Regions from separate parts of the Pseudoduganella lutea genome, predicted to be linked through region 1. Evidence: predicted binding sites of a transcription regulator. Region 1 holds the regulator's gene; each other region holds the start of a gene.
The links. The regulator HrcA, encoded in region 1, represses chaperone genes, less so after heat shock. The targets are predictions, from matches to a motif close to TTAGCACTCNNNNNNNNNGAGTGCTAA.
Positions count from the first base shown of each region.

Region 2: a site for HrcA is predicted at 706-732, ahead of rpoH (RNA polymerase sigma factor RpoH). Genes of this name have one in related genera too.
Region 3: a site for HrcA is predicted at 5,685-5,711, ahead of groES (co-chaperone GroES). Genes of this name have one in related genera too.

Region 1 covers NZ_CP035913.1:3,607,221-3,614,940, forward strand. The annotation lists gene EWM63_RS15245 (hypothetical protein) at 1-237, opposite strand, end outside; gene EWM63_RS15250 (HAD family hydrolase) at 500-1,210, shown strand; gene hrcA (heat-inducible transcriptional repressor HrcA) at 1,265-2,281, shown strand; gene fur (ferric iron uptake transcriptional regulator) at 2,432-2,860, opposite strand; gene EWM63_RS15265 (outer membrane protein assembly factor BamE) at 3,053-3,631, shown strand; gene dapB (4-hydroxy-tetrahydrodipicolinate reductase) at 3,702-4,511, shown strand; gene EWM63_RS15275 (MotA/TolQ/ExbB proton channel family protein) at 4,515-5,171, shown strand; gene EWM63_RS15280 (ExbD/TolR family protein) at 5,178-5,603, shown strand; gene EWM63_RS15285 (barstar family protein) at 5,600-5,926, shown strand; gene map (type I methionyl aminopeptidase) at 6,047-6,838, opposite strand; gene EWM63_RS15295 (ParD-like family protein) at 6,831-7,064, opposite strand; gene map (type I methionyl aminopeptidase) at 7,141-7,720, opposite strand, start outside.
Region 2 covers NZ_CP035913.1:1,975,757-1,983,476, forward strand. The annotation lists gene ftsX (permease-like cell division protein FtsX) at 1-401, shown strand, start outside; gene rpoH (RNA polymerase sigma factor RpoH) at 908-1,798, shown strand; gene EWM63_RS08230 (hypothetical protein) at 2,096-2,560, shown strand; gene ggt (gamma-glutamyltransferase) at 2,557-4,302, shown strand; gene EWM63_RS08240 (TonB-dependent siderophore receptor) at 4,463-6,580, shown strand; gene EWM63_RS08245 (antibiotic biosynthesis monooxygenase family protein) at 6,632-6,976, opposite strand; gene EWM63_RS08250 (cytochrome P450 family protein) at 6,973-7,720, opposite strand, start outside.
Region 3 covers NZ_CP035913.1:4,325,129-4,332,848, forward strand. The annotation lists gene EWM63_RS18310 (glutathione S-transferase family protein) at 1-441, opposite strand, end outside; gene EWM63_RS32430 (hypothetical protein) at 496-1,059, opposite strand; gene EWM63_RS18320 (thiamine pyrophosphate-requiring protein) at 1,132-2,925, opposite strand; gene EWM63_RS18325 (glycine zipper domain-containing protein) at 3,054-3,374, shown strand; gene groL (chaperonin GroEL) at 3,671-5,317, opposite strand; gene groES (co-chaperone GroES) at 5,356-5,646, opposite strand; gene EWM63_RS32845 (hypothetical protein) at 5,910-6,044, shown strand; gene EWM63_RS18340 (hypothetical protein) at 6,220-6,450, shown strand; gene EWM63_RS18345 (cell division protein ZapA) at 6,447-6,758, shown strand; RNA gene ssrS (6S RNA) at 6,805-6,985, shown strand; gene EWM63_RS18355 (EVE domain-containing protein) at 7,082-7,546, shown strand; gene lgt (prolipoprotein diacylglyceryl transferase) at 7,608-7,720, opposite strand, start outside.

The DNA.
Region 1 (7,720 bases):
CGTCACGATCTCGATATTGATCGTGGAATCTTCCGCGATCAGGTTCGGGAAATACACCTCGTTCGCCCCGGCGGGCACGGACACGGTCTGGTCGCCGTTCTTCAGGACCAGGCCCGGCTTGAGCAGGCCTTGGACGCCCACCCTCAGGGTCAGGTTGCCGTTGTCGCTGCCGCCGCAGCCGGCCAGCAGCGCAGCGCACAACGCGCCGGCGGTTGCGCACGCATACATACTCTTCATAACAATAACAATCTCCAAATTGATCGGGGCGAATGCCGGACGGCGCTGGGCCGGAAGCGGTGCGTTGCCGTCCGTAAGCGGCGGCTGAGCCGGAAACGGGCCTTATTTTAGTGCATTTGGCAAGGCCTGGTTCGCTAAATGCTTGTAACGACATGTGTCTTTCCAAGGTTTCACGGCACGCGCCCGATGGTGCAGGGCGACTGCCGCCCCGGCAGCCAGCAGCGCTTGCGTCTTCCGGGCCGGGCCATGCGACAATGGCAGCATGAACGACATTGCCCGACCCAAAGCCATTCTGTTCGACCTGGACGATACGCTGTGGCCGATCGGCCCCGTGATCGCCGAAGCGGAACGCGCGCTGCATGCGTGGCTGGCCGAACACGCGCCGAAAGTGGCGCAAACCTTCACGATCGAAGAATTGCGGGCACGCCGCATGGCGCTGCTGGCCGAAAAGCCGGAACACCACCTCGACCTGATCGGCCTGCGCCGCGCGGGGCTGGAAGCGGCGTTCCAGCACGTGGGCGAAGACCTGGCCCGGCTCGACGAAGCCATCAAGCTGTTCGCGGCCGCGCGCAACACCGTCGAGCTTTACCACGACGTGCTGCCCGGGCTGCAGCGCCTGGCGGAAAAAGTCACGCTGGGCTCGATCTCCAACGGCAATGCCGACCTTGAAGTCATCGGCCTCGCCCACCATTTCAAGGTATCGCTGGCGGCCAGCCGGTTCGGCAAGGCGAAACCCGATCCAGAAATCTTCCTGGCGGCATGTGAAGCGCTCGGCGTGGCGCCGCATGAAACCGTGTACGTGGGCGACGACCTGCGCCTGGACGTGGAAGGGGCGCAAAAGGCGGGCCTGAAAGCCGTGTGGATGAACCGCACCGGCAGCACGGCCCACCTGGAAGCGGGCATCGTGCCCGACGCGATTTGCCGCGACGTGGGCGAGCTGATTGCGTGGCTGGAACAACAGTTAGCCGATTGAATTCCTGGTGCGCTCCCGGCGGTGCATAATGACTGCTTAGCCTGTGAACCGATCATGCAACTCGATACCCGTGCCCAAACCCTGCTCAAAGCCCTCGTAGAGCGCTATATTGCCGACGGCCAGCCCGTCGGCTCGCGCGCGCTGTCGAAGATTTCCGGCCTTGACCTGTCGCCGGCCACGATCCGCAACATCATGGCCGATCTCGAAGAACTCGGTTATGTCTCGAGCCCCCACACGTCGGCCGGCCGCGTGCCCACGCCGCGTGGCTACCGCATTTTCGTCGACACGCTGCTGACCGTGCAGCCAATGGATGAAAGTGCCGTCGAATCGCGGCTGCGCCCGCAGGCGCATCCGCCGCAAAAGCTGATCGCCAACGCGGCGCAGATGCTGTCGTCGCTGTCGCAGTTCGCCGGCGTGGTCATGAGCCCGCGCCGCGAATCGGCGTTCCGGCAGATCGAATTCCTGCGCCTGGGCGAAAAGCGGATCCTGCTGGTGATCGTTGCCCCCGGTGGCGACGTGCAGAACCGCCTGCTGCTGACGGACGTCGATTACACCCCGTCCCAGTTGCAGCAATCGGCCAACTTCATCAACCAGCACTACAGCGGCCTGGCGTTCGACGAAGTGCGCACCCGCATGCAGGGTGAACTGCGCCAGCTGCGCGACGACATGGGCCGCCTGATGCAGGCCGCCGTGGAGGCGGGCACCGAGGCAATGGCCGATACGGGCGATGACATGGTGATTTCCGGCGAGCGCAACCTGCTGTCGGTGAGCGACCTGTCCTCGAACATGACGTCGCTGCGCCAGATGTTCGACATGTTCGAGCAGAAAACGGGGCTGATGCAATTGCTCGACGTGTCGTCGAAGGCGTCCGGCGTGCAGATCTTCATCGGCGGCGAATCGAACCTCGTGCCGCTGGACGACATGAGCGTCGTCACCGCGCCCTACGAGGTGAACGGCAGGATCGTCGGCACGCTCGGCGTGATCGGCCCCACGCGCATGGCCTACGAGCGCGTGATCCCGATCGTGGACATCACGTCGCGCCTGCTATCGAACGCGCTCAGCCACGGCTGAATGTTGCTCGTAAAATGGGGTACGTCCCCATTTTACGAGCAACATTTCCGGAAAGTGGGGACGTACCGCTTCGGCGGACCGCCCATTTTTCAAGCAACATTGCAAATAAAAAACGGCCTGTGAAGGCCGTTTTTACTTGTATTCAAGCGTTCAATGCCGGTGCGGGCAGTTGTCCTTGATGCAACTGCCATAGATCGCCAGCGCATGCTCGGCGATCTTGAAGCCGCGTTCGACGGCGATGCGCTGCTGGCGGGCTTCGATTTCCTCGTCGACGAATTCCTCCACGCGGCCGCAATCGAGGCACACGAGGTGGTCGTGGTGGGAACCCTGGTTCAGTTCGAAGATCGCCTTGCCGCTTTCGAAGTGATTGCGGTTCAACAGGCCAGCCTGTTCGAACTGCGTCAGCACGCGGTAAACGGTGGCGAGACCGACGTCCATATTGTCGGCCAGGAGGATCTTGTAGACATCTTCGGCCGTCAGGTGACGCACGGAACTGTTCTGGAAGATGTCGAGAATCTTCAGGCGCGGCAGGGTGGCCTTCAGGCCGCTGGCCTTCAGGTCGGTTGGGCTGTTACTCATGTTCGGTAGTCGGTTTTTGCTGGAGTGCTTTATGATATAGCGTTTCGGCACTTCCGCTCAATCGATTTGAGGTCACTTATGCGCGTCACCCAAGCGTCACCGTCGTCCGTCCTGCCTGCTGCCCCGTTCGCGGTCTTGCCAGTAATGAAACCGCGGACATCCCGCCTGCCCCTGCTTGCGGCGGCGGCCTGCGTGGCAGTCGCACTGGGTGGCTGCGCCGGCAAGACCGTGCTGGGGCCGAAGGAAGGCGCGCAGGTGGCGCAGCAGGCCAACCCGGTCGTCGACCCGGCGCAGGGCGCCGTCACCACGAAGGCATCGCAGATCCAGCGCTTCATGTGGTTCTTCTCGCCATATCGCCCGGATATTCAGCAAGGCAACTTCGTATCGAAGGAAATGCTCGCTCAACTGAAAACCGGCATGACGCGCGACCAGGTGCGCTTCATCATGGGTTCGCCGCTGCTGAACGATATCTTCCACGAGAACCGCTGGGACTACCCGTTCCGCTTCGCGCGCGGCGACGGCGAGCTGACCACGAGCAGCGTCGTCGTGTACTTCGACAAGGAAGGCAAGGTCGAGCGCTTCGAAGGCGGCGAACTGCCCACCGAGCGTGAATACATTGCCCGCATCGCCGGCCCGATCCGCCAGTTCAAGAAGGACGAAAAGCGCAACAGCGAAAACCAGCCGGCCGCGCAGCGCGCGCCACTGCCGAGCGGGCAGGATGCCGGCAACCGCAATCCGGTCGAGGTCACCACGTCGCCAGGCGGGCAGTAAGCACCAATAAGCGCCAATTAGCGCCAACAAGCAGTCGATTACATCACAAGAACAACATCAGGAACTACACATGAGCACTCTGAACATCGCCATCGCCGGCGCCGGCGGCCGCATGGGCCGCATGCTGGTGGAAGCCGTACTGAACGCGGATGACCTGCGCCTGTCCGGCGCCCTCGGCATCGCCGGCAGCGACGGCCTCGGCCAGGATGCCGGCGCGTTTCTCGGCAAGGCATCCGGTGCGATCGTCACGTCCGACCTGGCCGAAGGCCTGAAGGGTGCCGACGTGCTGATCGACTTCACCCGCCCCGAAGGCACGCTGCAGCACGCCGAATACTGCGCCGCGCACGGCATCAAGCTGGTGATCGGCACCACCGGTTTCGACGATGCGGGCAAGGCCGCGCTGAAGGCCGCCGCCGAAAAAACGGCCATCGTGTTCGCGCCGAACATGAGCGTGGGTGTGAACGTCACGCTCAAGCTGCTGGAGCTGGCCGCGAAAAGCCTGTCCACCGGCTACGACATCGAGATCATCGAAGCGCACCACCGCCACAAGGTCGATGCGCCGTCCGGTACCGCGCTGAAGATGGGCGAAGTGATCGCCGACGCGCTGGGCCGCGACCTGAAGGAATGCGCCGTGTACGGCCGCGAAGGCGTGACGGGCGAGCGCGATCCGTCGACGATCGGCTTTGCCACGATCCGCGGCGGCGACATCATCGGCGACCACACAGTGCTGTTCGCCGGCACCGGCGAGCGCATCGAGATCAGCCACAAGTCCAGCAGCCGCGCCGGCTATGCGCAAGGCTCCCTGCGGGCATCGCGCTTCCTGGCCGACAAGAGCACCGGCCTGTTCGACATGTACGACGTGCTGGGCCTGAACCAGTAAGACATGGAGCACTTTACGTTCGCCGGCTACTGGGAGCGGGGCGACGCGATCAGCCATGCTGTCGCGTACTTCCTGCTGGCCATGTCGCTGGCGAGCTGGTTCTTCATCCTGTCGAAAGGGCTGATGGCATGGCGCGTGCGCCGCAGCGCGCGCGTGGTGCAGCGCTTCTGGGATGCGCCCACGCTGGCCGATGGCGTGGCCGTCGTGTCGGCGGGCGATCCCGAAGGCATCTATCTCGCGCTCGCCGAGCAGGGCACCGTGGCGGCCCCCGCGGGCAAGGGCCATTCGCTCGGCACCTCGGTGGGCCGCTCCGAACAGGTCACGCGGCTGCTGCGCGATGCGATCCACCGTTCCACCGTGCGGCTCGAATCGGGCCTCACGCTGCTGGCGTCGATCGCTTCCACCGCGCCATTCGTGGGCCTGCTGGGTACCGTGTGGGGCATCTACCATGCGCTGGCCGCCGTGTCGTCGTCCGGCACCGTGGAGATCGACAAGGTGGCCGGCCCCGTTGGCGAAGCGCTGATCATGACCGGCGTGGGCCTGATGGTGGCGATTCCCGCCGTGCTGGCCTATAACGGTTTCAATCGCATCAACCGGCTCACGCTGTCCGAGCTCGACGCGTTCGCCCACGACCTGCACGCCTACCTGACGAAGGATTGAGCGACCATGGCATTTGGCGCGTTCAACCATCACCGGCAAAAGGAAGCGATGGCCGACATCAACGTGACGCCGATGGTGGACGTGATGCTGGTGCTGCTGGTGATCTTCATCCTGTCCGCGCCGATGTTCACGCATGCCGTGAAGCTCGACCTGCCGAAAGCGCAGGCTGCGAACGCGCCGCAGCCTGCCGATGCGGTGAAGATCTCGATCGATGCCGAAGGCACCGTGTACTGGAACGATGAGGTGGTAAAGCCCGCCGAACTGCAGCCGCGCCTGGCCTCGGCCGCGCGGCGCGAACCGCAACCCGAACTGCAATTGCGCGCCGACCGCGCCACCCGCTACGAAGCGGTGGCGCAACTGATGGCGGCGGCGCAGCAGGAAGGCTTGACGAAGCTGGTCTTCGTCACCGACCCGAAGGAAAAGAAACAATGACAACCATCACCCTGGATGGCGCGGCGATCCGCGACGAAGCGGCTTTTCATGCCGCCAGCCGCGCGGCATTCGGTTTCAACGACCACGTGGCACCCACGATGGATTCGTGGATCGATGCGCTTTCCTACCTGCGCGACGACGAGGGCATGACGAAGTTCCGGCTCAAGCCGAACGAGGTACTGGAAATCGTGGTCACGAACGCCGCCGCCATGAAGGCCGCGGTGCCCGACCTGCTGGAAGAAATCGCCTTCTGCATCGGCGGCATCAACGAGCGCTACGAGGATTACGGCGAGAAGCCGGCACTGAAGCTCGTATTGAAATAGAGGTGCAGGCCGGTCCAGGGCCTGGTGTCAGGGAGGAGTGATGGCTTGCACAGGGCCTGGTGTCAGACACCTTTTCGCTTGCGAAAAGGTGTCTGACACCGGTTCTCCCCAGAAGCACAGTTATTGCGCCTTTTCCCCCGGCGCCAGCGTCAGCACATCGAACCCGGTCGCCGTCACGGCCACCATGTGCTCCCACTGCGCGGACAGCGACCTGTCCGCCGTCACCACGGTCCAGCCATCCGGCAGCGAGCGCGTCTGGTGCTTGCCGGCGTTGATCATCGGCTCGATCGTGAAGATCATGCCCGGCTCCAGCGTGAGACCGAGGCCGGGGCGGCCATAATGCAGCACCTGCGGGTCTTCGTGGTACACCATGCCGATGCCGTGGCCGCAGTAGTCGCGCACGACGGAGAAGCCGGCATTCTCGGCCAGCGACTGGATCGCATGGCCGACGTCGCCCAGCGTGGCACCCGGTCTTACGGCGCGGATACCGGCCCACATGGCGTCATACGTCACTTCGCAAAGCTTGCGCGCGGCCTTGCCCACGTTGCCCACGTAGTACATGCGGCTCGTGTCGCCGAACCAGCCATCCTTGATGACGGCCACGTCGATGTTGATGATGTCGCCATCCTTCAGCACCTTCTTCGGCGAGGGAATGCCGTGGCACACCACTTCGTTGACGGACGTGCACACCGTCTTCGTGAAGCCGGCATAGCCCACGTTGGCGGGAATGACCTGCAGCACATTGACGATGTACTCGTTGCACAGCTTGTCGAGATACTCGGTGGTGACGCCGGGTTGCACGTGCGGGCCGATCATGGTCAGCACGTCCGACGCCAGCTGGCCGGCGATGCGCGACAATTCGACCTGTTCGGGCGACTTGACGAGGATGGCGTTGCTGTTCTTCTTACGCATCGTGCAGCGCCTCCCCCTTCACGGGCGTCAGCCGCAGTGGCCCCTGGCCCGTCTCGCCGCGCAGCAGCAGCTGGCACAGTTCGCTGTAGTTCAGGTCGGGATTGGTTTCGGCCAGCAGGCCGATGCGCAGCCAGTGCTCGGCCTGCGCATTGATCGAGCGGCTCAGTGCGCCGCTCGCGATGCGCAGGTTTTCATGCATCTGGTCGGAGATTTTTACGATGCCCATGATGGTCTCACTAGTACAGATAAACGGTTTGTATATGAACCGTATATTAGCACAAGGCATCCCGCCGCGCTCCCCCTCAGGCTGCGTGCTCGCCCGGTGCCAGGGTGAGCACGTCGAATCCGCTCGGCGTCACCGCAACCATGTGTTCCCACTGGGCTGACAGCGAGCGGTCTTCCGTCACCACGGTCCAGCCATCGGCCAGCGTGCGCGTGGGGTAGTGGCCGGCATTGACCATCGGTTCGATCGTGAAGATCATGCCGGGCTGCAGCGTCAATCCTGTGCCGGGGCGGCCAAAGTGGCGCACCTGCAGATCTTCGTGGTACTCGGTGCCGATGCCATGGCCGCAGAAGTTGCGCACGACGGAGTAACCGGCGTTCTCGGCCAGTGACTGGATCGCGTGGCCCACGTCACCCAGCGTGGCACCCGGCCGCACGGCGCGGATGCCGGCCCACATGGCCTCATACGTCACTTCGCACAGCCGGCGTGCTGCCCGGCTGGGCTTGCCCACGTGGACCATGCGGCTCGTGTCGCCGAACCAGCCATCCTTGATGACGGCCACGTCGATGTTGACGATGTCGCCATCCTTCAGGATCGTCTTCGGCGACGGGATGCCATGGCAGACGACGTCGTTGACAGAGGTGAGGATGGTCTTTGTA
Region 2 (7,720 bases), 1.6 Mb from region 1:
TGGGCGTGCTGCGCGTGGGCCTGCTGTTGCTGGCGGCCACGCTCGGCACCGTTGTCGTGGCCGTCGTGTTCAACACGATCCGGCTGCAGGTGCTCACGCAGCGCGAGGAAATCCTCGTGACGCGGCTGATCGGCGCCACCGACACGTATATCCAGCGCCCGTTCTATTACACGGGTGCGTTGCTGGGGCTGTGCTCGGGTGTCGTCGCGCTGGGCGCGGTTGCCCTGTCGCTGCAACCGCTGAACAAGGCGATCGCCGAGTTCGCCCGGCTGTACGCGTCGGAATTCCAGCTGGCACCGCTCGAACCGCTGGCCATGGCGCTGTTGCTGGCGCTGTCCGCCGGCCTGGGGCTCGTCGGCGCGGCATTGTCGGTACGCCGGCAATTGAAGCGGCTGGCCTGACGCCCCTTTATCGGGGCTTGTTTCGATAAGGTTCGCCCCTTGCAATGGGGCGGACCGCCCTTATCTGTTTGTTCACACCTTCCTGCCGGCGTACAACTGCGTTGGCTGCGGTCCTACACGCCCGCGCCGGGCATCGTGCGTTCACGCACAGAGTGCGTTGCGCGCGACCGATAATCTTGATCCCAATCCTTTGATCCAGCTCAAATTCTGGCGAGTAATGTTGCTGGCAAGAGCCGTATTCCTGGCCTAACGACTAGTATCGAGCCATAGTATTTTGGCTATCGGAGCCATTGAATTGTCTAGATTGGCACTCGCCTATGGAGAGTGCTAATATATGTTCAAACGCAACGTTGAACACGGCAAAACTTGAGGCCAAAGCTTGACACATAGCCCTTGCCGGTGGTTAAGACCGAATTAAGTTCAACACTGCATGCTGTATGCAAATGCCGTGCTGCAATCCCGCAGCGCAGCCACGCAAGACCTTCAAGCGAGGAATGAAAATGACTATGTCCACACCTTCCGCCCTCGTTCCAGCCGGAACCAGTGCACTGGGACTTGGGTTCAGCGGCAACCTGGGTAACCTGGACGCCTACATTTCCGCTGTGAACCGCCTGCCAATGCTGACGCATGAAGAAGAAGTCTCGCTGGGTCGCCGCCTGAAGGAAAACAATGACCTGAAGGCGGCGGAAAAGCTCGTGCTGTCGCACCTGCGCCTGGTGGTTTCGATCGCCCGCGGCTACCTGGGTTATGGCCTGCCGCACGCCGACCTGATCCAGGAAGGCAACATCGGCCTGATGAAGGCGGTGAAGCGCTTCGACCCGGACCAGAACGTGCGCCTCGTGTCGTACGCGATGCACTGGATCAAGGCCGAGATGCACGAGTACATCCTCAAAAACTGGCGCCTGGTGAAAGTGGCGACGACGAAGGCGCAGCGCAAGCTGTTCTTCAACCTGCGCAGCCACAAGACCGGCCTCGATGCGATGACGCCGGACCAGATCGACGCGCTGGCGAAAACGCTCGACGTGAAGCGCGAGGAAGTGATCGAGATGGAAACGCGCCTGTCGGGCCGCGACATCGCACTGGAAGCGCCGACCGACGATGAAGACGACAAGTTCTCGCCGATCGCTTACCTGTCGTCCGACCTGTCGGAGCCGACCAAGGTGCTGGAAGCGGAACAGGTCACGCGCCTGCAGTCTGAGGGCCTGGAAACGGCACTGGGCAAGCTGGACGCCCGTTCGCGCCGCATCGTGGAAGCCCGCTGGCTGGCCAACGACGACGGCTCCGGCGCCACGCTGCACACGCTGGCCGACGAGTTCGGCGTATCCGCCGAGCGCATCCGCCAGATCGAATCGGCCGCGCTGAAAAAGATGAAAACCGCCTTGGCCGCTTACGTATGACGCGCCCCGCGCCACCAAGAAACCCGGCTTTTACGCCGGGTTTTTTATTGCCCAAAACCGGGGTCAGACCCCGGTTACAGGAAATATTTCCAGACAATGGGGTCTGACCCCGGTTTTTGGAAACAAATTGAAGAACCGACTCTTCCGATTATTTCCTTGAAAATAGGGTCCGTCCCCATTTTTTGAGCAACTTTTTTTCTCGAACACTCCATTTCCGGGCAGATAATGCTCAGCTGTGCGCTGCATATCATAACAATTTGATAACCTCGCTTGTCCAGTCATTTGCACGGAGGACTTATGCAAGCCAGGTTGATCGGCATCATTGCCGGTGCGCTGATGTTCGGCGTGGTGGCCGCCTGTTCGGTCGATCCAAAGCAGGCGGAAGCGGAGACGGCGCAGGCAAAACCGCGCAAGACCAGCGCCAGCTATGCGCTGCGCCAGGGGGAAAGTGTGATGCTGGCGCCCGGCACCACGCTCAAGCTCGACCGCATCAACGACAGCCGTTGCAAGACGGGTGCCGTCTGCGTGTGGGCTGGCTACATCAGCTACACGTTCACGTTGACGAGCCGCCTCGGCACGCGCAATTTCGTGCTTGCGGAAAACATGCCGAACGCGCAGCCCAGCACCACGCTGGATGGCCTGGCGTTTGCACTGGAGAAGCTGGAGCCGCCGGCCCCGCCGGCCGTGGATGAGGCGCCGCCGGATTATCGGGTAAGCTTGCGCGTATCCATCGTTCAACCGGCCCAGCCCGCTAAAACATGACACAGCGCCTCGTTGCCACCATCCTCCTGACCGCCCTTGGCACGGTCGCCATCGCCAAGACGCCGGTCGCCACCGGCACCGGCGGCGCGGTGGCAACGATCAGCGAGCAGGCTTCGCAGTCGGCGATCACGATCCTGGACCGGGGCGGCAACGCGATCGACGCGGCCGTGGCCGCGGCGGCCACGCTGGGCGTGACCGACCCCTTCAGCTGCGGTATCGGCGGCGGGGGCTTCATGGTGGTGTACCTGGCGAAGGAAAAACGCGTGATCACGATCGATCACCGCGAAACGGCACCGGCGGCGTTCACGCCCGCGGTTTTCCTCGACAATGGCAAGGAGATGGATTTCGACACGGTCGTCGCCAGCGGCCAGTCCGTCGGCGTGCCGGGCACCGTTCGCGGGTGGGACGAAGCGCTGCGCCGCTACGGCACGATGTCGTTCCGGCAGGTGCTTTCGCCGGCAATCGACGTGGCCGGCAAGGGCTTCACGGTCAACACCAATTTCTCCCGCCTGGTCGACGAGAACACCGATAAATTCCGCCGTTTTCCGGCCACCGCCGCGCTATACCTGAAGGATGGCAAGGCCTTGCCGCCCGGTGCGCAGCTGAAGAATCCCGGCCTGGCGCAGGCCTACCGCACGCTGGCCAAGGGCGGCGTGAAGGCCTTCTACGAAGGGCCGATGGCGCGCGCGATCGTCGATGCCGTCAACCGCCCCGCCACCGCGCCGGGCGTCACCGTGCGCGGCGGCGCCATGACGCTGGCCGATCTGGCCAACTACGAAGCCCGCATCCGCCCACCGGTGCGCAGCACCTACCGCGGCCTTGAACTGTATGGCATGCCGCTGCCCAGCAGCGGCGGCGTGACCGTGTTCGAGGCCTTGAACATCCTCGAAGGCTGGGACCTGACAGCGCTGCCGCGCCCGCAGGCCGAGCACCTGTACCTGGAAGCGAGCCGCCTCGCGTTTGCCGACCGCAATGCGTATCTCGCCGATCCCGAATACATCGATGCGCCCGTCGCGGGCTTGCTCAGCAAGGAATATGCGGCGCAACGGCGCAAGCTCGTGGACATGAACCAGGCGGCCAGCGGCCCCGTGGCGGCCGGCGATCCCTATCCGTTCCAGCGCGATGCCAGCGTGCCGCTGCGTCCTGCTTCCCCTGCAGCACTGCGGCAGGAAAGTGCGCATACCACGCACCTCACCGTCTCGGACAAGGAGGGCAACATCGTCTCCTACACGTTCACGATCGAATCGTGGGGCGGCAGCGGCATCGTGGTGCCCGGCTACGGCTTCCTGCTCAATAACGAGATGACCGATTTCGATTTCGCCGGCCCCGCGCCGAACGTGCCCGAGGCGGGCAAGCGCCCGCGCAGCAGCATGGCGCCGACGATCGCGCTGAAGGATGGCAAGCCGGCGTTCACGATCGGCAGTCCGGGTGGCGCCACGATCATCACGACCGTGCTGCAGACGATCGTCAACCACGTCGATCTCGGCATGCGCATGGACCAGGCCATCGACGCGCCCCGCCTTTCCGAGCGCAATGGCACGGCCACAGATGTGGAACCGGGCTTCGCCGGCAGCCCGCAGGCGGCGGCACTGGCGCCGTTCCGGCAACGCTGGGCCGCCAAACCGGAAGAAATCGGCGCCGCCAATGCGCTCGTGTTCAATCCGGACGGCACCGTGACCGCTGTCAGCGAAGGCCACCGCCACGGCATCGGCAGCGCGCTGGTGCAGAAACGCGCGCACTGACGGCGCACCGGAGTACAGGCTCAATTTTGCCGGGCATTTTCTTCACGGCGTTTTACCCTTTTTTACCGGGTTTTGCCCGTTGTGAGCGGATTGCCGCCTAGCCAACACTCGGCATTCCAGTTATGATGAGAATCGTTCTCATTCTCATTACTGGAAATCCATGCTGCTCCCGACCTTCTCCCTGCGCCCCACTCCCCTCGCCCTGGCCGCCGCGCTGTTGTGCGGCACCGCCCAGGCCGCCCCGGACACCCCGGTGGCGGAAGAACCCGAGCAGCAGATGCAGACGGTCGTCGTGCAAGGCACCGCGGAGGCGCTAAGCTATACGGCGAGAAGCAGCACGGGTTCGGCACGGCTCGACCTGGCGCTGCGCGAAACGCCGCAATCGGTGTCCGTTGTCACGCGCGCGAAGCTGGACGACTTCCAGCTCGATTCCGTCAACGACATGCTGGAAACCGTGACCGGCGTCACCGTGGAGCGCGTGGAAAACGACCGCACCTACTACACGGCGCGCGGCTTCGACATCACGAATTTCCAGTACGACGGCGTGGGCACGCCGTTCGTATTCGGCCTCGTGATGGGCGACCTGGACACGGTGATGTACGACCGCGTCGACGTCGTGCGCGGCGCCAACGGATTGATGTCCGCTACCGGCAACCCGTCGGCCACCGTCAACTTCCTGCGCAAGCGTCCGACGGTCCCGTTCCAGGCATCGGCGAACGTCACGGTCGGCTCGTGGGACAGGAAGCGCGTGGAAGCCGACATCTCCGGTGCCCTGAACGAGGCGGGCACGGTCTCGGCCCGCATCGTCGGCGCCTACGAGGATGGCGACTCGTACCTCGACCGCTATTCGGCGAAGAAGAAGGTGTTCTACGGCGTGGTGGAGGCAAAGCTGGACAAGGACACCACGCTGACCGTGGGCCACGCCAGCCAGGTCAACGATACGAAGGGCGGCATGTGGGGCGCGCTGCCGCTGATCTATTCGGACGGCACGCCGACCGACCTGCCGACCGGCTATTCGACGGCCGCCGACTGGACGCGCAACCACGTCAACAACCAGCGCACGTTCGCGGAACTCGTCCACCAGTTCGGCAACGGCTGGCGTGCCCAGGTCACCGCCACCCGCAACACGACGAAAACAGACGGCAAGCTGTTCTACACCTATGGCGAGGTCGATGCGGCCACCGGCCTTGGCCTGGTATCGTACCCGTCGCTGTACGCGTCGAACCTGAAGCAGAACCTGCTCGACGCTTCCGCGACGGGCCAGTTCACGCTGGGCGGGCGCCAGCATGACCTGGCGTTTGGCGCCAACTGGTCGCGCTCCACGCTGGACGACGTGTCGCACTACGGCCAGGGCATCGGCACGCCGCTCGTACCGCTGGACCAGTGGACCGGCAGCTACCCGGAACCGGCCTTCGATTTCGCGACCGATGGCAGCGCCTACGTGGACAAGCGCAAGTCCGCCTACGTGGCCGCAAGGTTCAACATCACCGAGCCCTTGAAACTGATCACCGGCTTCACGCACACGAAGGCGGACAGCACCGGCACCGCGTATGGCGCGACCAAGTTCAAGTCGAATGCCAAGACCACGCCCTACGTGGGCCTGACCTACGAGCTGACGCCGGCGCTGACCGCGTACACGAGCTACACGGAGATCTTCAACCCGCAAAGCGAGACCGATGGAAGCGGCGCCACGCTCGACCCGATGGAAGGCCGCACGGCGGAGGCGGGCATCAAGGGCGAGTGGTTCGGCGGCAAGCTCAATGCCGCCGCCTCGGTCTACAGGACGAAGCAGTTGAACACCGCCGAGCAGGCGGGCTTCACCAGCGCCGGCAAGGCCTGGTACCGCGGCATCGATGCCGAATCGAAGGGGGTCGAATTCGACGTCTCGGGCGAGCTGGCGAAGGGGCTGCAGGTCAGCACCGGCTTCTCGGTGATGAACCTGGAAGACCCGGATGGCAATACCGTCAAGACCTACATGCCGCGCCGCCTGCTGCGCGCATCGGCCACGTACCAGGTGCCGTCGCTGCCGCAGCTGCGCCTGGGCGCGAACGTCAACTGGCAGGACGACATCTACCGCAACGAAGCGAACGGCGTGATCCGCCAGCCGTCGTATGCCACGCTGGGCCTGATGGGGCGCTACGACATCGACCGGCACCTGTCGGTGGCCGTCAACGTCAACAACGTGACGGACAAGCGCTACCTCACGAGCCTGTACTGGAGCCAGAGCTATTACGCGGCGCCGCGCAACGCAAGCGTGACGCTGAACTGGAAGTACTGACGCGGCGGCGCTTCTGCCCTTCGTTTCAACCCTCGGTTTCAACCCTCAGTTTCAACCATGATGGGCGCGGGAATCGGCCGGCGCCTCTTCCCGCTCGCGCATGCCGTAGTCGCGAATGACGCCGGCGATGCGCAGCCGGTAATCGGCGAACAGCACTTCGCGTCCCGCCTGCTGCGCGGCGCGGTGCGCCTCGAGGGTGCGCCACTGCGCCAGCGCCGCCTCGTCGCGGAAGAACGACAGCGACAGCAGCTTGCCAGGGTCGGCCAGGCTCTGGAAACGCTCGATGGAGAGGAAGCCGTCGATGTCTTCCAACAGCGGCCGCAGCGCGGCGGCGTGGTCCAGGTATGCCTGCCTGCCGCCAGGGTGCGGCATCACTTCGAAGATCACGGCGATCATTGTTCACTCTCTTCGATGAAGACGGGCATGCGGGCATTCACGGATGGCCGGTAGCGCCAGGCCACGCGGGGCAAGGGCCCGGCTGCATCCAGTGCCCGCAAGGCTTCCATCACGATGGTGCGTGCCAGCCGCTGGCCCGGGCAGGCGTGGCGGCCTTCGCCGAAGCCGGTCGTTCCCGCCAGCACCAGCAGCAGCGCGTGGCCGGCCGGCACGTGCGCACCGGCAATGCGGATGTCGCTGGCCGTGAACCGCCGCGTGTTGTGGATGGCCGGATCGCGTGCCATCACGGCCGGCACCAGCGCGGCGGGTTCGTTCGCGTCGCCACGCAAACGGGCAACGATGCAATTGCCGAGCAGCCCGGCCGTGGCCTCGAAAGTCTGCGTCATCAGGCCTGCCAGGTTGGCCAGCAATGCATGCTCGTCCGGCCACTGGGCGCCGGTCACGCCGGCCAGCAAGGCTGTCCGTGGCGCCTCCCGCTCGCGGCGGCGCAGCGCATCCAACAGTGCCGTCGCCGCTTCGTGCGCCGCCGCGATCCCGGCCGCGGAAACCAGCGGCGACAGGCATGCCACGTAGCGGGACACCAGGTCCGCGATGCGCGGCAAGTCTTCGTCTGCAAAGCCCAGCAGGCTGGCGACCGTGCGCACCGGCGCGCCGCGGACAAACGCATCGAGCGTCGTCGCATCGCGCACATCGGCCGCCATGCGCGCGGCAACGCATGCCGTGCGGTCCGTCAAAGCCGCCTCC
Region 3 (7,720 bases), 720 kb from region 1:
ACCGTGCGCCTGCAGGTGCGAGGCAATGCGCTCGAAGCCCGCCTCGAGCGTGCGGCGGACCGGCGCGCGGCTGTTTTCGTCATGCGCTTCCAGGCCCAGGTCGCGCGGATAGAACCATAGCCGGAACGGGCCGCCCAGCGACGTGGCCAGTGCCACCGTCCATTGCAGCCATTCGGCCCGGCCGGGCGTTCCCGGTGCCGGCGCGAGGTTCGCTTCGGGGTGGCGTTCGGCCAGCAGGATCAGCAGGGCCGCCGACTCGCGGTGCGCCAGGCCATCGATGACCAGCGTGGGAACGGTGCCTTGCGGATTCAGGCGCAGGTAGTCGTCGGTACGCGGCACGTTCAGATCGACGTTGACGAGCTCGTGTGCCGCGCCGCTTTCATGGATCGCGGCGTGCACGGCCAGGCTGGCCGCGCCGGGGGAATAGAACAGTTTGTACATCGCCTCGGGTTCTCCTTTGTTTTCCATTGTTCCCGCAATTTCCCATCCTGCCGCTTACTCGGGCCGACGGGGAGCGCTGTCGGGACCCGCACGGTCCATTGGCTTCTTTTCGCTGCGCCAGCGGGCGAGCGGCAGCAGGGTGTCATCGTCGTCGACGAGGATGTCGCCATCGGCCGCGCCAACGAGGAAGCTTTCCCACGTGACGACGGCTTCCGGCCGGTTTTCGACAAAGCTGAGCTGGTGATACTGCTTGCCATCCACCGTGCGCAAGGCCGGATCGAACGGGATCACGGCGCCGCGCACCGTGCCGTTCGAGCCGGATTCGATCTGCCTTGCCCACGCCTGCAGTTCGGGGAGCGCCATCAGGCGCGCCACCGCCTGGTCGCGGCCCAGCGCCTGCCGCTGCCCGGCGGGCGCCACCGTGGTGGCGGGAACCGTGGCCGCATTGGGGACGGAACCCGCGGCAGAACTGGCGATGGAACCCGCGGCGGTGCCCGGCCTCGCCGGCGCGGTGCCCGGTCCCACGTGCTGCGGATACAGGTACCACGCTCCGAACACGGCGGCCAGCAAGCCAGCCAGCGTGCCGGCCACGGCGGGGAGGTGGGAGGATTTGCTCATGCGGCGTGCTTTCATGTTCATGTTGCGAACATGGTAATCGAAAGCTCCCGTGCGTGGCGGTCGCTTATCCGGTCACGTATCCTTCTTGGGCGGGAACCAGGATTCCCAGGTTTCCTTGATGCTGGCGCGAACGGTGGCCAGCGCGTCCGGGTCGCCCTTGAGCAGCGCCTTGAAGTAGGCGGCGGCCTGCTTGGCCGGCACGTCGGGCGGCAGCGGCGGCACGTTCGGATCCGTCACCATCTCCAGCACACAGGGGCGATCCGACGCCAGCGCCGCTTCCCAGCCGGCGGCCACCGCGTCCGCGCTGTCGATCCGGATGCCTTTCAGGCCCACCAGTTCCGCATATTGCGCGTAAGGGAAGTCCGGCATCACCTGCGAGGCTTCGAACTTGGGGTTGGCGCCCATCACGCGCTCTTCCCAGGTGACGAGGTTCAGGTCCTGGTTGTTGAGTACCATGACGACGAGTTTGCCGTTGCCCCAGCGCTGCCAGTACTTGGCGATGGTGATCAGGCCATTGATGCCGTTCATCTGCATCGCGCCATCGCCCACCAGCGCGATCACGTGGCGATCGGGATGCGCGAACTTGGCGGCGATCGCATAGGGCACCGCGCAACCCATCGTGGACAGGCCGCCCGATACGCTCGTCATCATGCCGCGCCGTATCTTGACGTCGCGCGCATACCAGTTGGTGGCCGAGCCGGAATCGCCGACGACGATGCAGTTGTCCGGCAGCCGCGGTGACAGTTCCCAGAACACCCGCTGCGGATTGATCGGGTTGGCGTCGTTCATGGCGCGGCCTTCGAGCACCCGCCACCAGCGCTCCACGTTGGCGCGGATATCGTCCTGCCATTGCCGGTCGGCCTTGCGCTGCAGGAGGGGAATCAGTGCGCGCAGGGTTTCGCGCGAATCGCCGATCAGGTTGAATTCCATCGGGTAGCGCACGCTGGCGCGGCGCGCATCGATGTCGATCTGCACGCCGCGTGCCTGGCCTTCCTTCGGCAGGTGCTCGCTGTACGGGAAGTTCGAGCCCACCATCAGCAGCGTGTCGCAGTCGTTCATCATGTCGTGGCTGGGCTTGGTGCCGAGCAGGCCGATGGTGCCGGTGACGAACGGCAGGTCGTCCGGCACCGCCGCCTTGCCCAGCAGCGCCTTGGCGATGCCGGCACCGAGGATCTCGGCCACTTCGATCAGTTCATCGGTCGCGTGCAGGGCGCCGGCACCCGCGAGGATCGCGACCTTCTTTCCTTCATTGAGGATGCGCGCGGCCTGCTGCAAGGCATCGAGCGGCGGCACGTGGCTGCGCGTGAGCGCGCCGATGCCGGACACCACGGTGCCATGCTCGCGCGGCGGCTTCGGTACCGCTTCGAGTTCCTGCACGTCGTTCGGAAAGATGAGGCACGTGACGGCGCGTTCTTCCTTGGCGATGCGGAAGGCGCGGTCGATCAGGTGGCGCACCTGGGCCGGATCGGTGGCCATGTGCACGTATTCGTGCGCCACGTCCTTGAACAGCGTCTGCAGGTCGACTTCCTGCTGGTAGTCGCTGCCCATCGACATGCGCTTCTGCTGGCCCACGATCGCCACCACGCCCTGGTGATCGAGCTTGGCGTCATACAGGCCGTTGAGCAGATGCACCGCGCCAGGGCCGGAGGTGGCGAGACAGACGCCCACCTCACCCGTGAATTTCGCGTGCGCGGTGGCCATGAAGGCGGCCATCTCCTCGTGGCGCACCTGGATGAATTCGATCTGCTCCTGCCGCCCGAAAGCGCCCATGATGCCGTTGATGCCATCGCCGGGGTAGCCGTACACGCGGCGCACGCCCCATTCGCCCAGCCGTTGCAGCAAGAAGTCGCCTACCGTATCTGCCATGGTGCTCTCGCTCGATTAGTCAAGCGGAAATGATAGGTTGGCCGACAAACGGCAGGCGCACGCAAGCGGTGCAGTGCAGCATCCTGGCTCCTTCCAGGGTTGTCTGCGAGCTCTCCTTTAGGACGGAAATGCGTGATTTGATGCGGCGCAAAAGCATGTTGGGCGGGGCGCTGAAAACGTTGTTCACGTGGGACGGTGCGCTTAAAAAAACGGCAGAGAGATCAAAAACCGGGTGTATATTGAATGCACAACAACCACGGAACAGGAGACGCAAGATGGATATGGAACCGGACGACCGCACCGGGCGCTATGTTGGCTTCGGTATCAGCCTGGGTGCAGCGATCGGCTGCGCGATCGGTGTTGCAATGGGTAATTTCGCGATGGGCATCGGCCTCGGTGTCGGCGTCGGCAGCGCCGTCGGAGCCGGCCTCGCGCGACGGCGACCCTGATCGGCCTCTTGCAAAGTAATCACGGCTGCCTCGGCAGCCGTTGTTGTTTCCGCAGTCCAAAACTGGGGACGTACCCCTGTTTAGAGGAAACATCTCGAGAGAAACCGGGGAAGAAAACTGGGGACGTACCCCTGTTTAGAGGAAACATCCCGCGAGCTTACCCTAGTCGGTGCGCCAGCAGTCTTGCCTGGAAACAGGGGTACGTCCCCAGTTTGTTGGCCAGGCAATAAAAAAGGCTGCTTCCGAAGAAGCAGCCTTTCCAGGTGCAGCTGGCCGGAGCCGGCTTTACCGCATGATTACATCATGCCGTCCATGCCGCCCATGCCACCCATACCGCCCATGCCACCCATGCCGCCGGCTGGCTTGTCTTCCACCACTTCAGCCACCATGCAGTCGGTCGTCAGCATCAGGCCGGCGATCGATGCGGCGTTCTGCAGTGCCGAACGGGTCACCTTGGCCGGATCCAGCACGCCCATTTCGACCATGTCGCCGTAGGTGCCGTTGGCGGCGTTGTAGCCGTAGTTGCCGGTACCGCCCAGGACGGCGTTGACGACCACCGACGATTCTTCGCCGGCGTTCTGCACGATCATGCGCAGCGGCTCTTCCATCGCGCGCAGCACGATCTTGATGCCGGCTTCCTGGTCAGGGTTGTCGCCCTTCACGGTCAACGCAGCGCGGGCACGCAGCAGGGCCACGCCGCCGCCAGGAACGATGCCTTCTTCCACGGCAGCGCGGGTGGCGTGCAGTGCATCTTCCACGCGGGCTTTCTTTTCCTTCATTTCGACTTCGGTGGCAGCGCCAACCTTGATCACGGCAACGCCGCCGGCCAGCTTGGCCACGCGCTCTTGCAGTTTTTCACGGTCGTAGTCCGAGGTGGCTTCCTCGATCTGTGCGCGGATCTGGCGAACGCGACCTTCGATGCCAGCGGCTTCGCCGGCGCCGTCGATGACGATCGTGTTTTCCTTGCCCACCTCGATGCGCTTGGCCTGGCCCAGTTCTGCCAGCGTGACTTTTTCCAGCGTCAGGCCGACTTCTTCAGCCACCACCTGGCCGCCGGTCAGCACGGCGATGTCTTCCAGCATGGCCTTGCGGCGGTCGCCGAAGCCAGGAGCCTTCACTGCGCAGGTCTTCAGGATGCCGCGGATGTTGTTGACCACCAGGGTCGCCAGCGCTTCGCCTTCGATGTCTTCGGCGATGATCAGCAGCGGACGGCCGGCTTTCGCCACTTGCTCCAGTACCGGCAGCAGGTCGCGGATGTTCGAGATCTTCTTGTCGAACAGCAGGACGAACGGGTTTTCCAGGACAGCGACCTGCTTTTCCTGGTTGTTGATGAAGTAAGGGGACAGGTAGCCGCGGTCGAACTGCATGCCTTCCACGATGTCCAGCTCGTCGTTCAGCGACTTGCCGTCTTCCACGGTGATGACGCCTTCCTTGCCCACTTTTTCCATCGCTTCAGCGATGCGCTCGCCGATCGAGTAGTCCGAGTTCGCAGAGATCGCGCCAACCTGGGCGATTTCCTTCGACGTGGTGCATGGCTTGGCGATCTTCGTCAGTTCTTCGACGGTGGCGGCCACGGCCTTGTCGATACCGCGCTTCAGGTCCATCGGGTTCATGCCGGCGGCAACGAACTTCATGCCTTCGCGCACGATGGCTTGTGCCAGCACGGTCGCGGTGGTGGTGCCGTCGCCGGCGTTGTCGGAAGTCTTGGATGCGACTTCCTTCACCATCTGCGCGCCCATGTTCTGCAGCTTGTCCTTCAGTTCGATTTCCTTGGCGACCGAGACACCGTCCTTGGTCACGGTCGGGGCGCCGAACGAGCGCTCCAGCACCACGTTTCGGCCTTTCGGGCCCAGGGTGACCTTGACCGCGTTGGCCAGGATGTTGATGCCTTCAACCATTTTGGCGCGCGCTGCGTCGCCGAAAATCACTTCTTTAGCTGCCATGTTCGAATTCTCCAGAATCTAGGTAAGGGGTCGGCCGATTACTTGTTGACGATGGCCAGGATGTCTTCTTCGCGCATCACCAGCAGCTCTTCGCCGTCAACCTTGACAGCTTGGCCCGAGTATTTGCCGAACAGAACGCGATCGCCAACTTTGACTTCCAGTGCGCGCAGCGTGCCATTGTCGGCAACCTTGCCGTTGCCCACTGCCAGTACTTCACCCTGGTCCGGCTTTTCGGCGGCGGCATCAGGGATGATCAGACCGGATGCGGTCTTGGTTTCCTGGTCCAGGCGTTTGACGATGACGCGATCGTGCAAGGGGCGAAGGTTCATACAAAACTCCTTATGTGTACAGTGAGGTTGATTCGTTGTTAGCACTCTCGACTAACGAGTGCCAACGATTATAGGGATGGTCACAGGTGATTTCAAGAGGATTCATATTGGAAAAATGTCTAAGGCCTCTCCGGAGGGCTCAAGCGCGCGCCGGAGAAGCCCGGTTTGTGTTTTGACAAAGCCGCGGCGGAGGTGCACACTGTCCATTCGCATTCGGAAGCAATCATCAAACACTGCAACAACATTGTTGAGCGGAGGCTGCGATGTTCCAGACGAAATTCCCAAGAGACTTGCATGCGCCCGGGTGGGTGCGTGTCGCGCTCAATGTTGCCGCCGGCGCGGCGTTGGGTGTACTGGCCGGGGCAGCATTGCTGCTGGCGGTGGGTGCCATCACCTGAACACCGATTTCCTGAACTTCCCCTGGGCTGTCTTCCATGCCGCCTCGTGGCGGCATGTCGTCATGCATCTTGTTAAGACGCATTCTCATCAAGACGCATTCCATTAAGATTATATTAAGTATATAAGTCAGCCGATTCGGTTGACCGTGTCATCGTGCCGTCCTATAGTGACGGGATGATTGCAGACTTCCAAGAACTTTCCGACAAGATCGAGCAGTTGGCCGAGATGACGCAGGCATTGCGCCGTGAAAACGCGCAACTGCGCCAGGCCAATGCCGCCATGGTCGCCGAAAACCTCGGCCACCAGAAGCGCCTGGCCGAAGCGCATGCGCGGGTGTCGGCTTTGCTGGAACATATTCCACCGCTGGAAACGGCCACCCCTGAAAACGAGGACATCCCGTCATGAGCAATGTGGACGTCATCATCCTGGGTTCGTCGTACCGCCTCGTCTGCAAGGAAGGCGAGGAGCGCGCGTTGCGCGAAGCCGCGGCATTGCTGGACAAGAAAATGACCGCCATCCGCGATACCGGCAAGGTCAAGGGCAACGACCGCATCGCCGTGATGGCCGCGCTGTCGATGGCGGCCGAATTCCTGACGGCGAAAGCGCCGGCCGGACCGCTGTCCGAGATTTCCCTGCTCGAGGTGCAGCACAAGATCGCCGCGATGCACCGGGTGCTCGACAGTGCGCTGACCCCGCAAGAAAATCTCTTCTGACGCACGATAAGACTTTCCCTTATCAGGATTGAGGAGTAAACTCCGTGTCACCCTGCGGTGTTCGAGAAGTGCCATATATTCCTTGAACCATTTACACGCATAGGTCGCGGAACATTGTTTGGCGGGTGTGAGCGTCGCTAGTCCGATGAACCCGAAGTTGAACTGACTGTGACCGCCTTGAACCGTAAGGTTCAGGATGCCGGCATGACGGCACAGGCGGGGCCCTATTCAGTGAGAGCGGTTGCATGCATCGAAAGATGCGCAACCGCTTTTTTTATGCCCTGGTTTTTCATGTCCATCATTGTTACGTCCGGAGGAGCGCGATGGCAAAACGGTACTGGTTGATGAAGTCCGAACCCGATGATGTGAGTTTCGACGACGTGCTGTCGGCCAAGGACCAGACCACGTCATGGTATGGCGTGCGCAACTACCAGGCCCGCAACTTCATCCGCGATGGCATGGCGGTTGGCGATGGCGTGCTGTTCTACCACTCCAGCTGCGCGGTGCCCGGTATCGCCGGCATCGCCGAAATCGCCAGCGCGCCGTACCCGGATGCCACGCAGTTCGACGTGGAGAGCCCGTATTACGACGCCAAGGCCACGCGGGAAAATCCCCGCTGGACCGGCATCGACGTGAAGGCCGTGAAGAAGGGGCGCTACCTGGAGTTGAAGGAATTGCGCAGCCACCCGGCGCTGGAAAACATGCGCCTGCTGGCCAAGGGCAGCAGGCTGTCCGTGATGCCGGTGGAGCCCGAAGAGTGGCGCTTCATCCTGAAGCTGATCGGCTGATCGGCGGACTGGCTGAACGCGCAGGCGCTTGGCCCGCGCGTGCCAGCCTCCCGCAGCCGCCTTATCCGGCTGCCTGTGCGGCCGTCGGTGCCACGCCGTAGACTTTGCGCCGGTACGACCACACGAGCATCGCGATGGCCGCCATGATCATCGGCAGCGACAGCACCTGGCCCG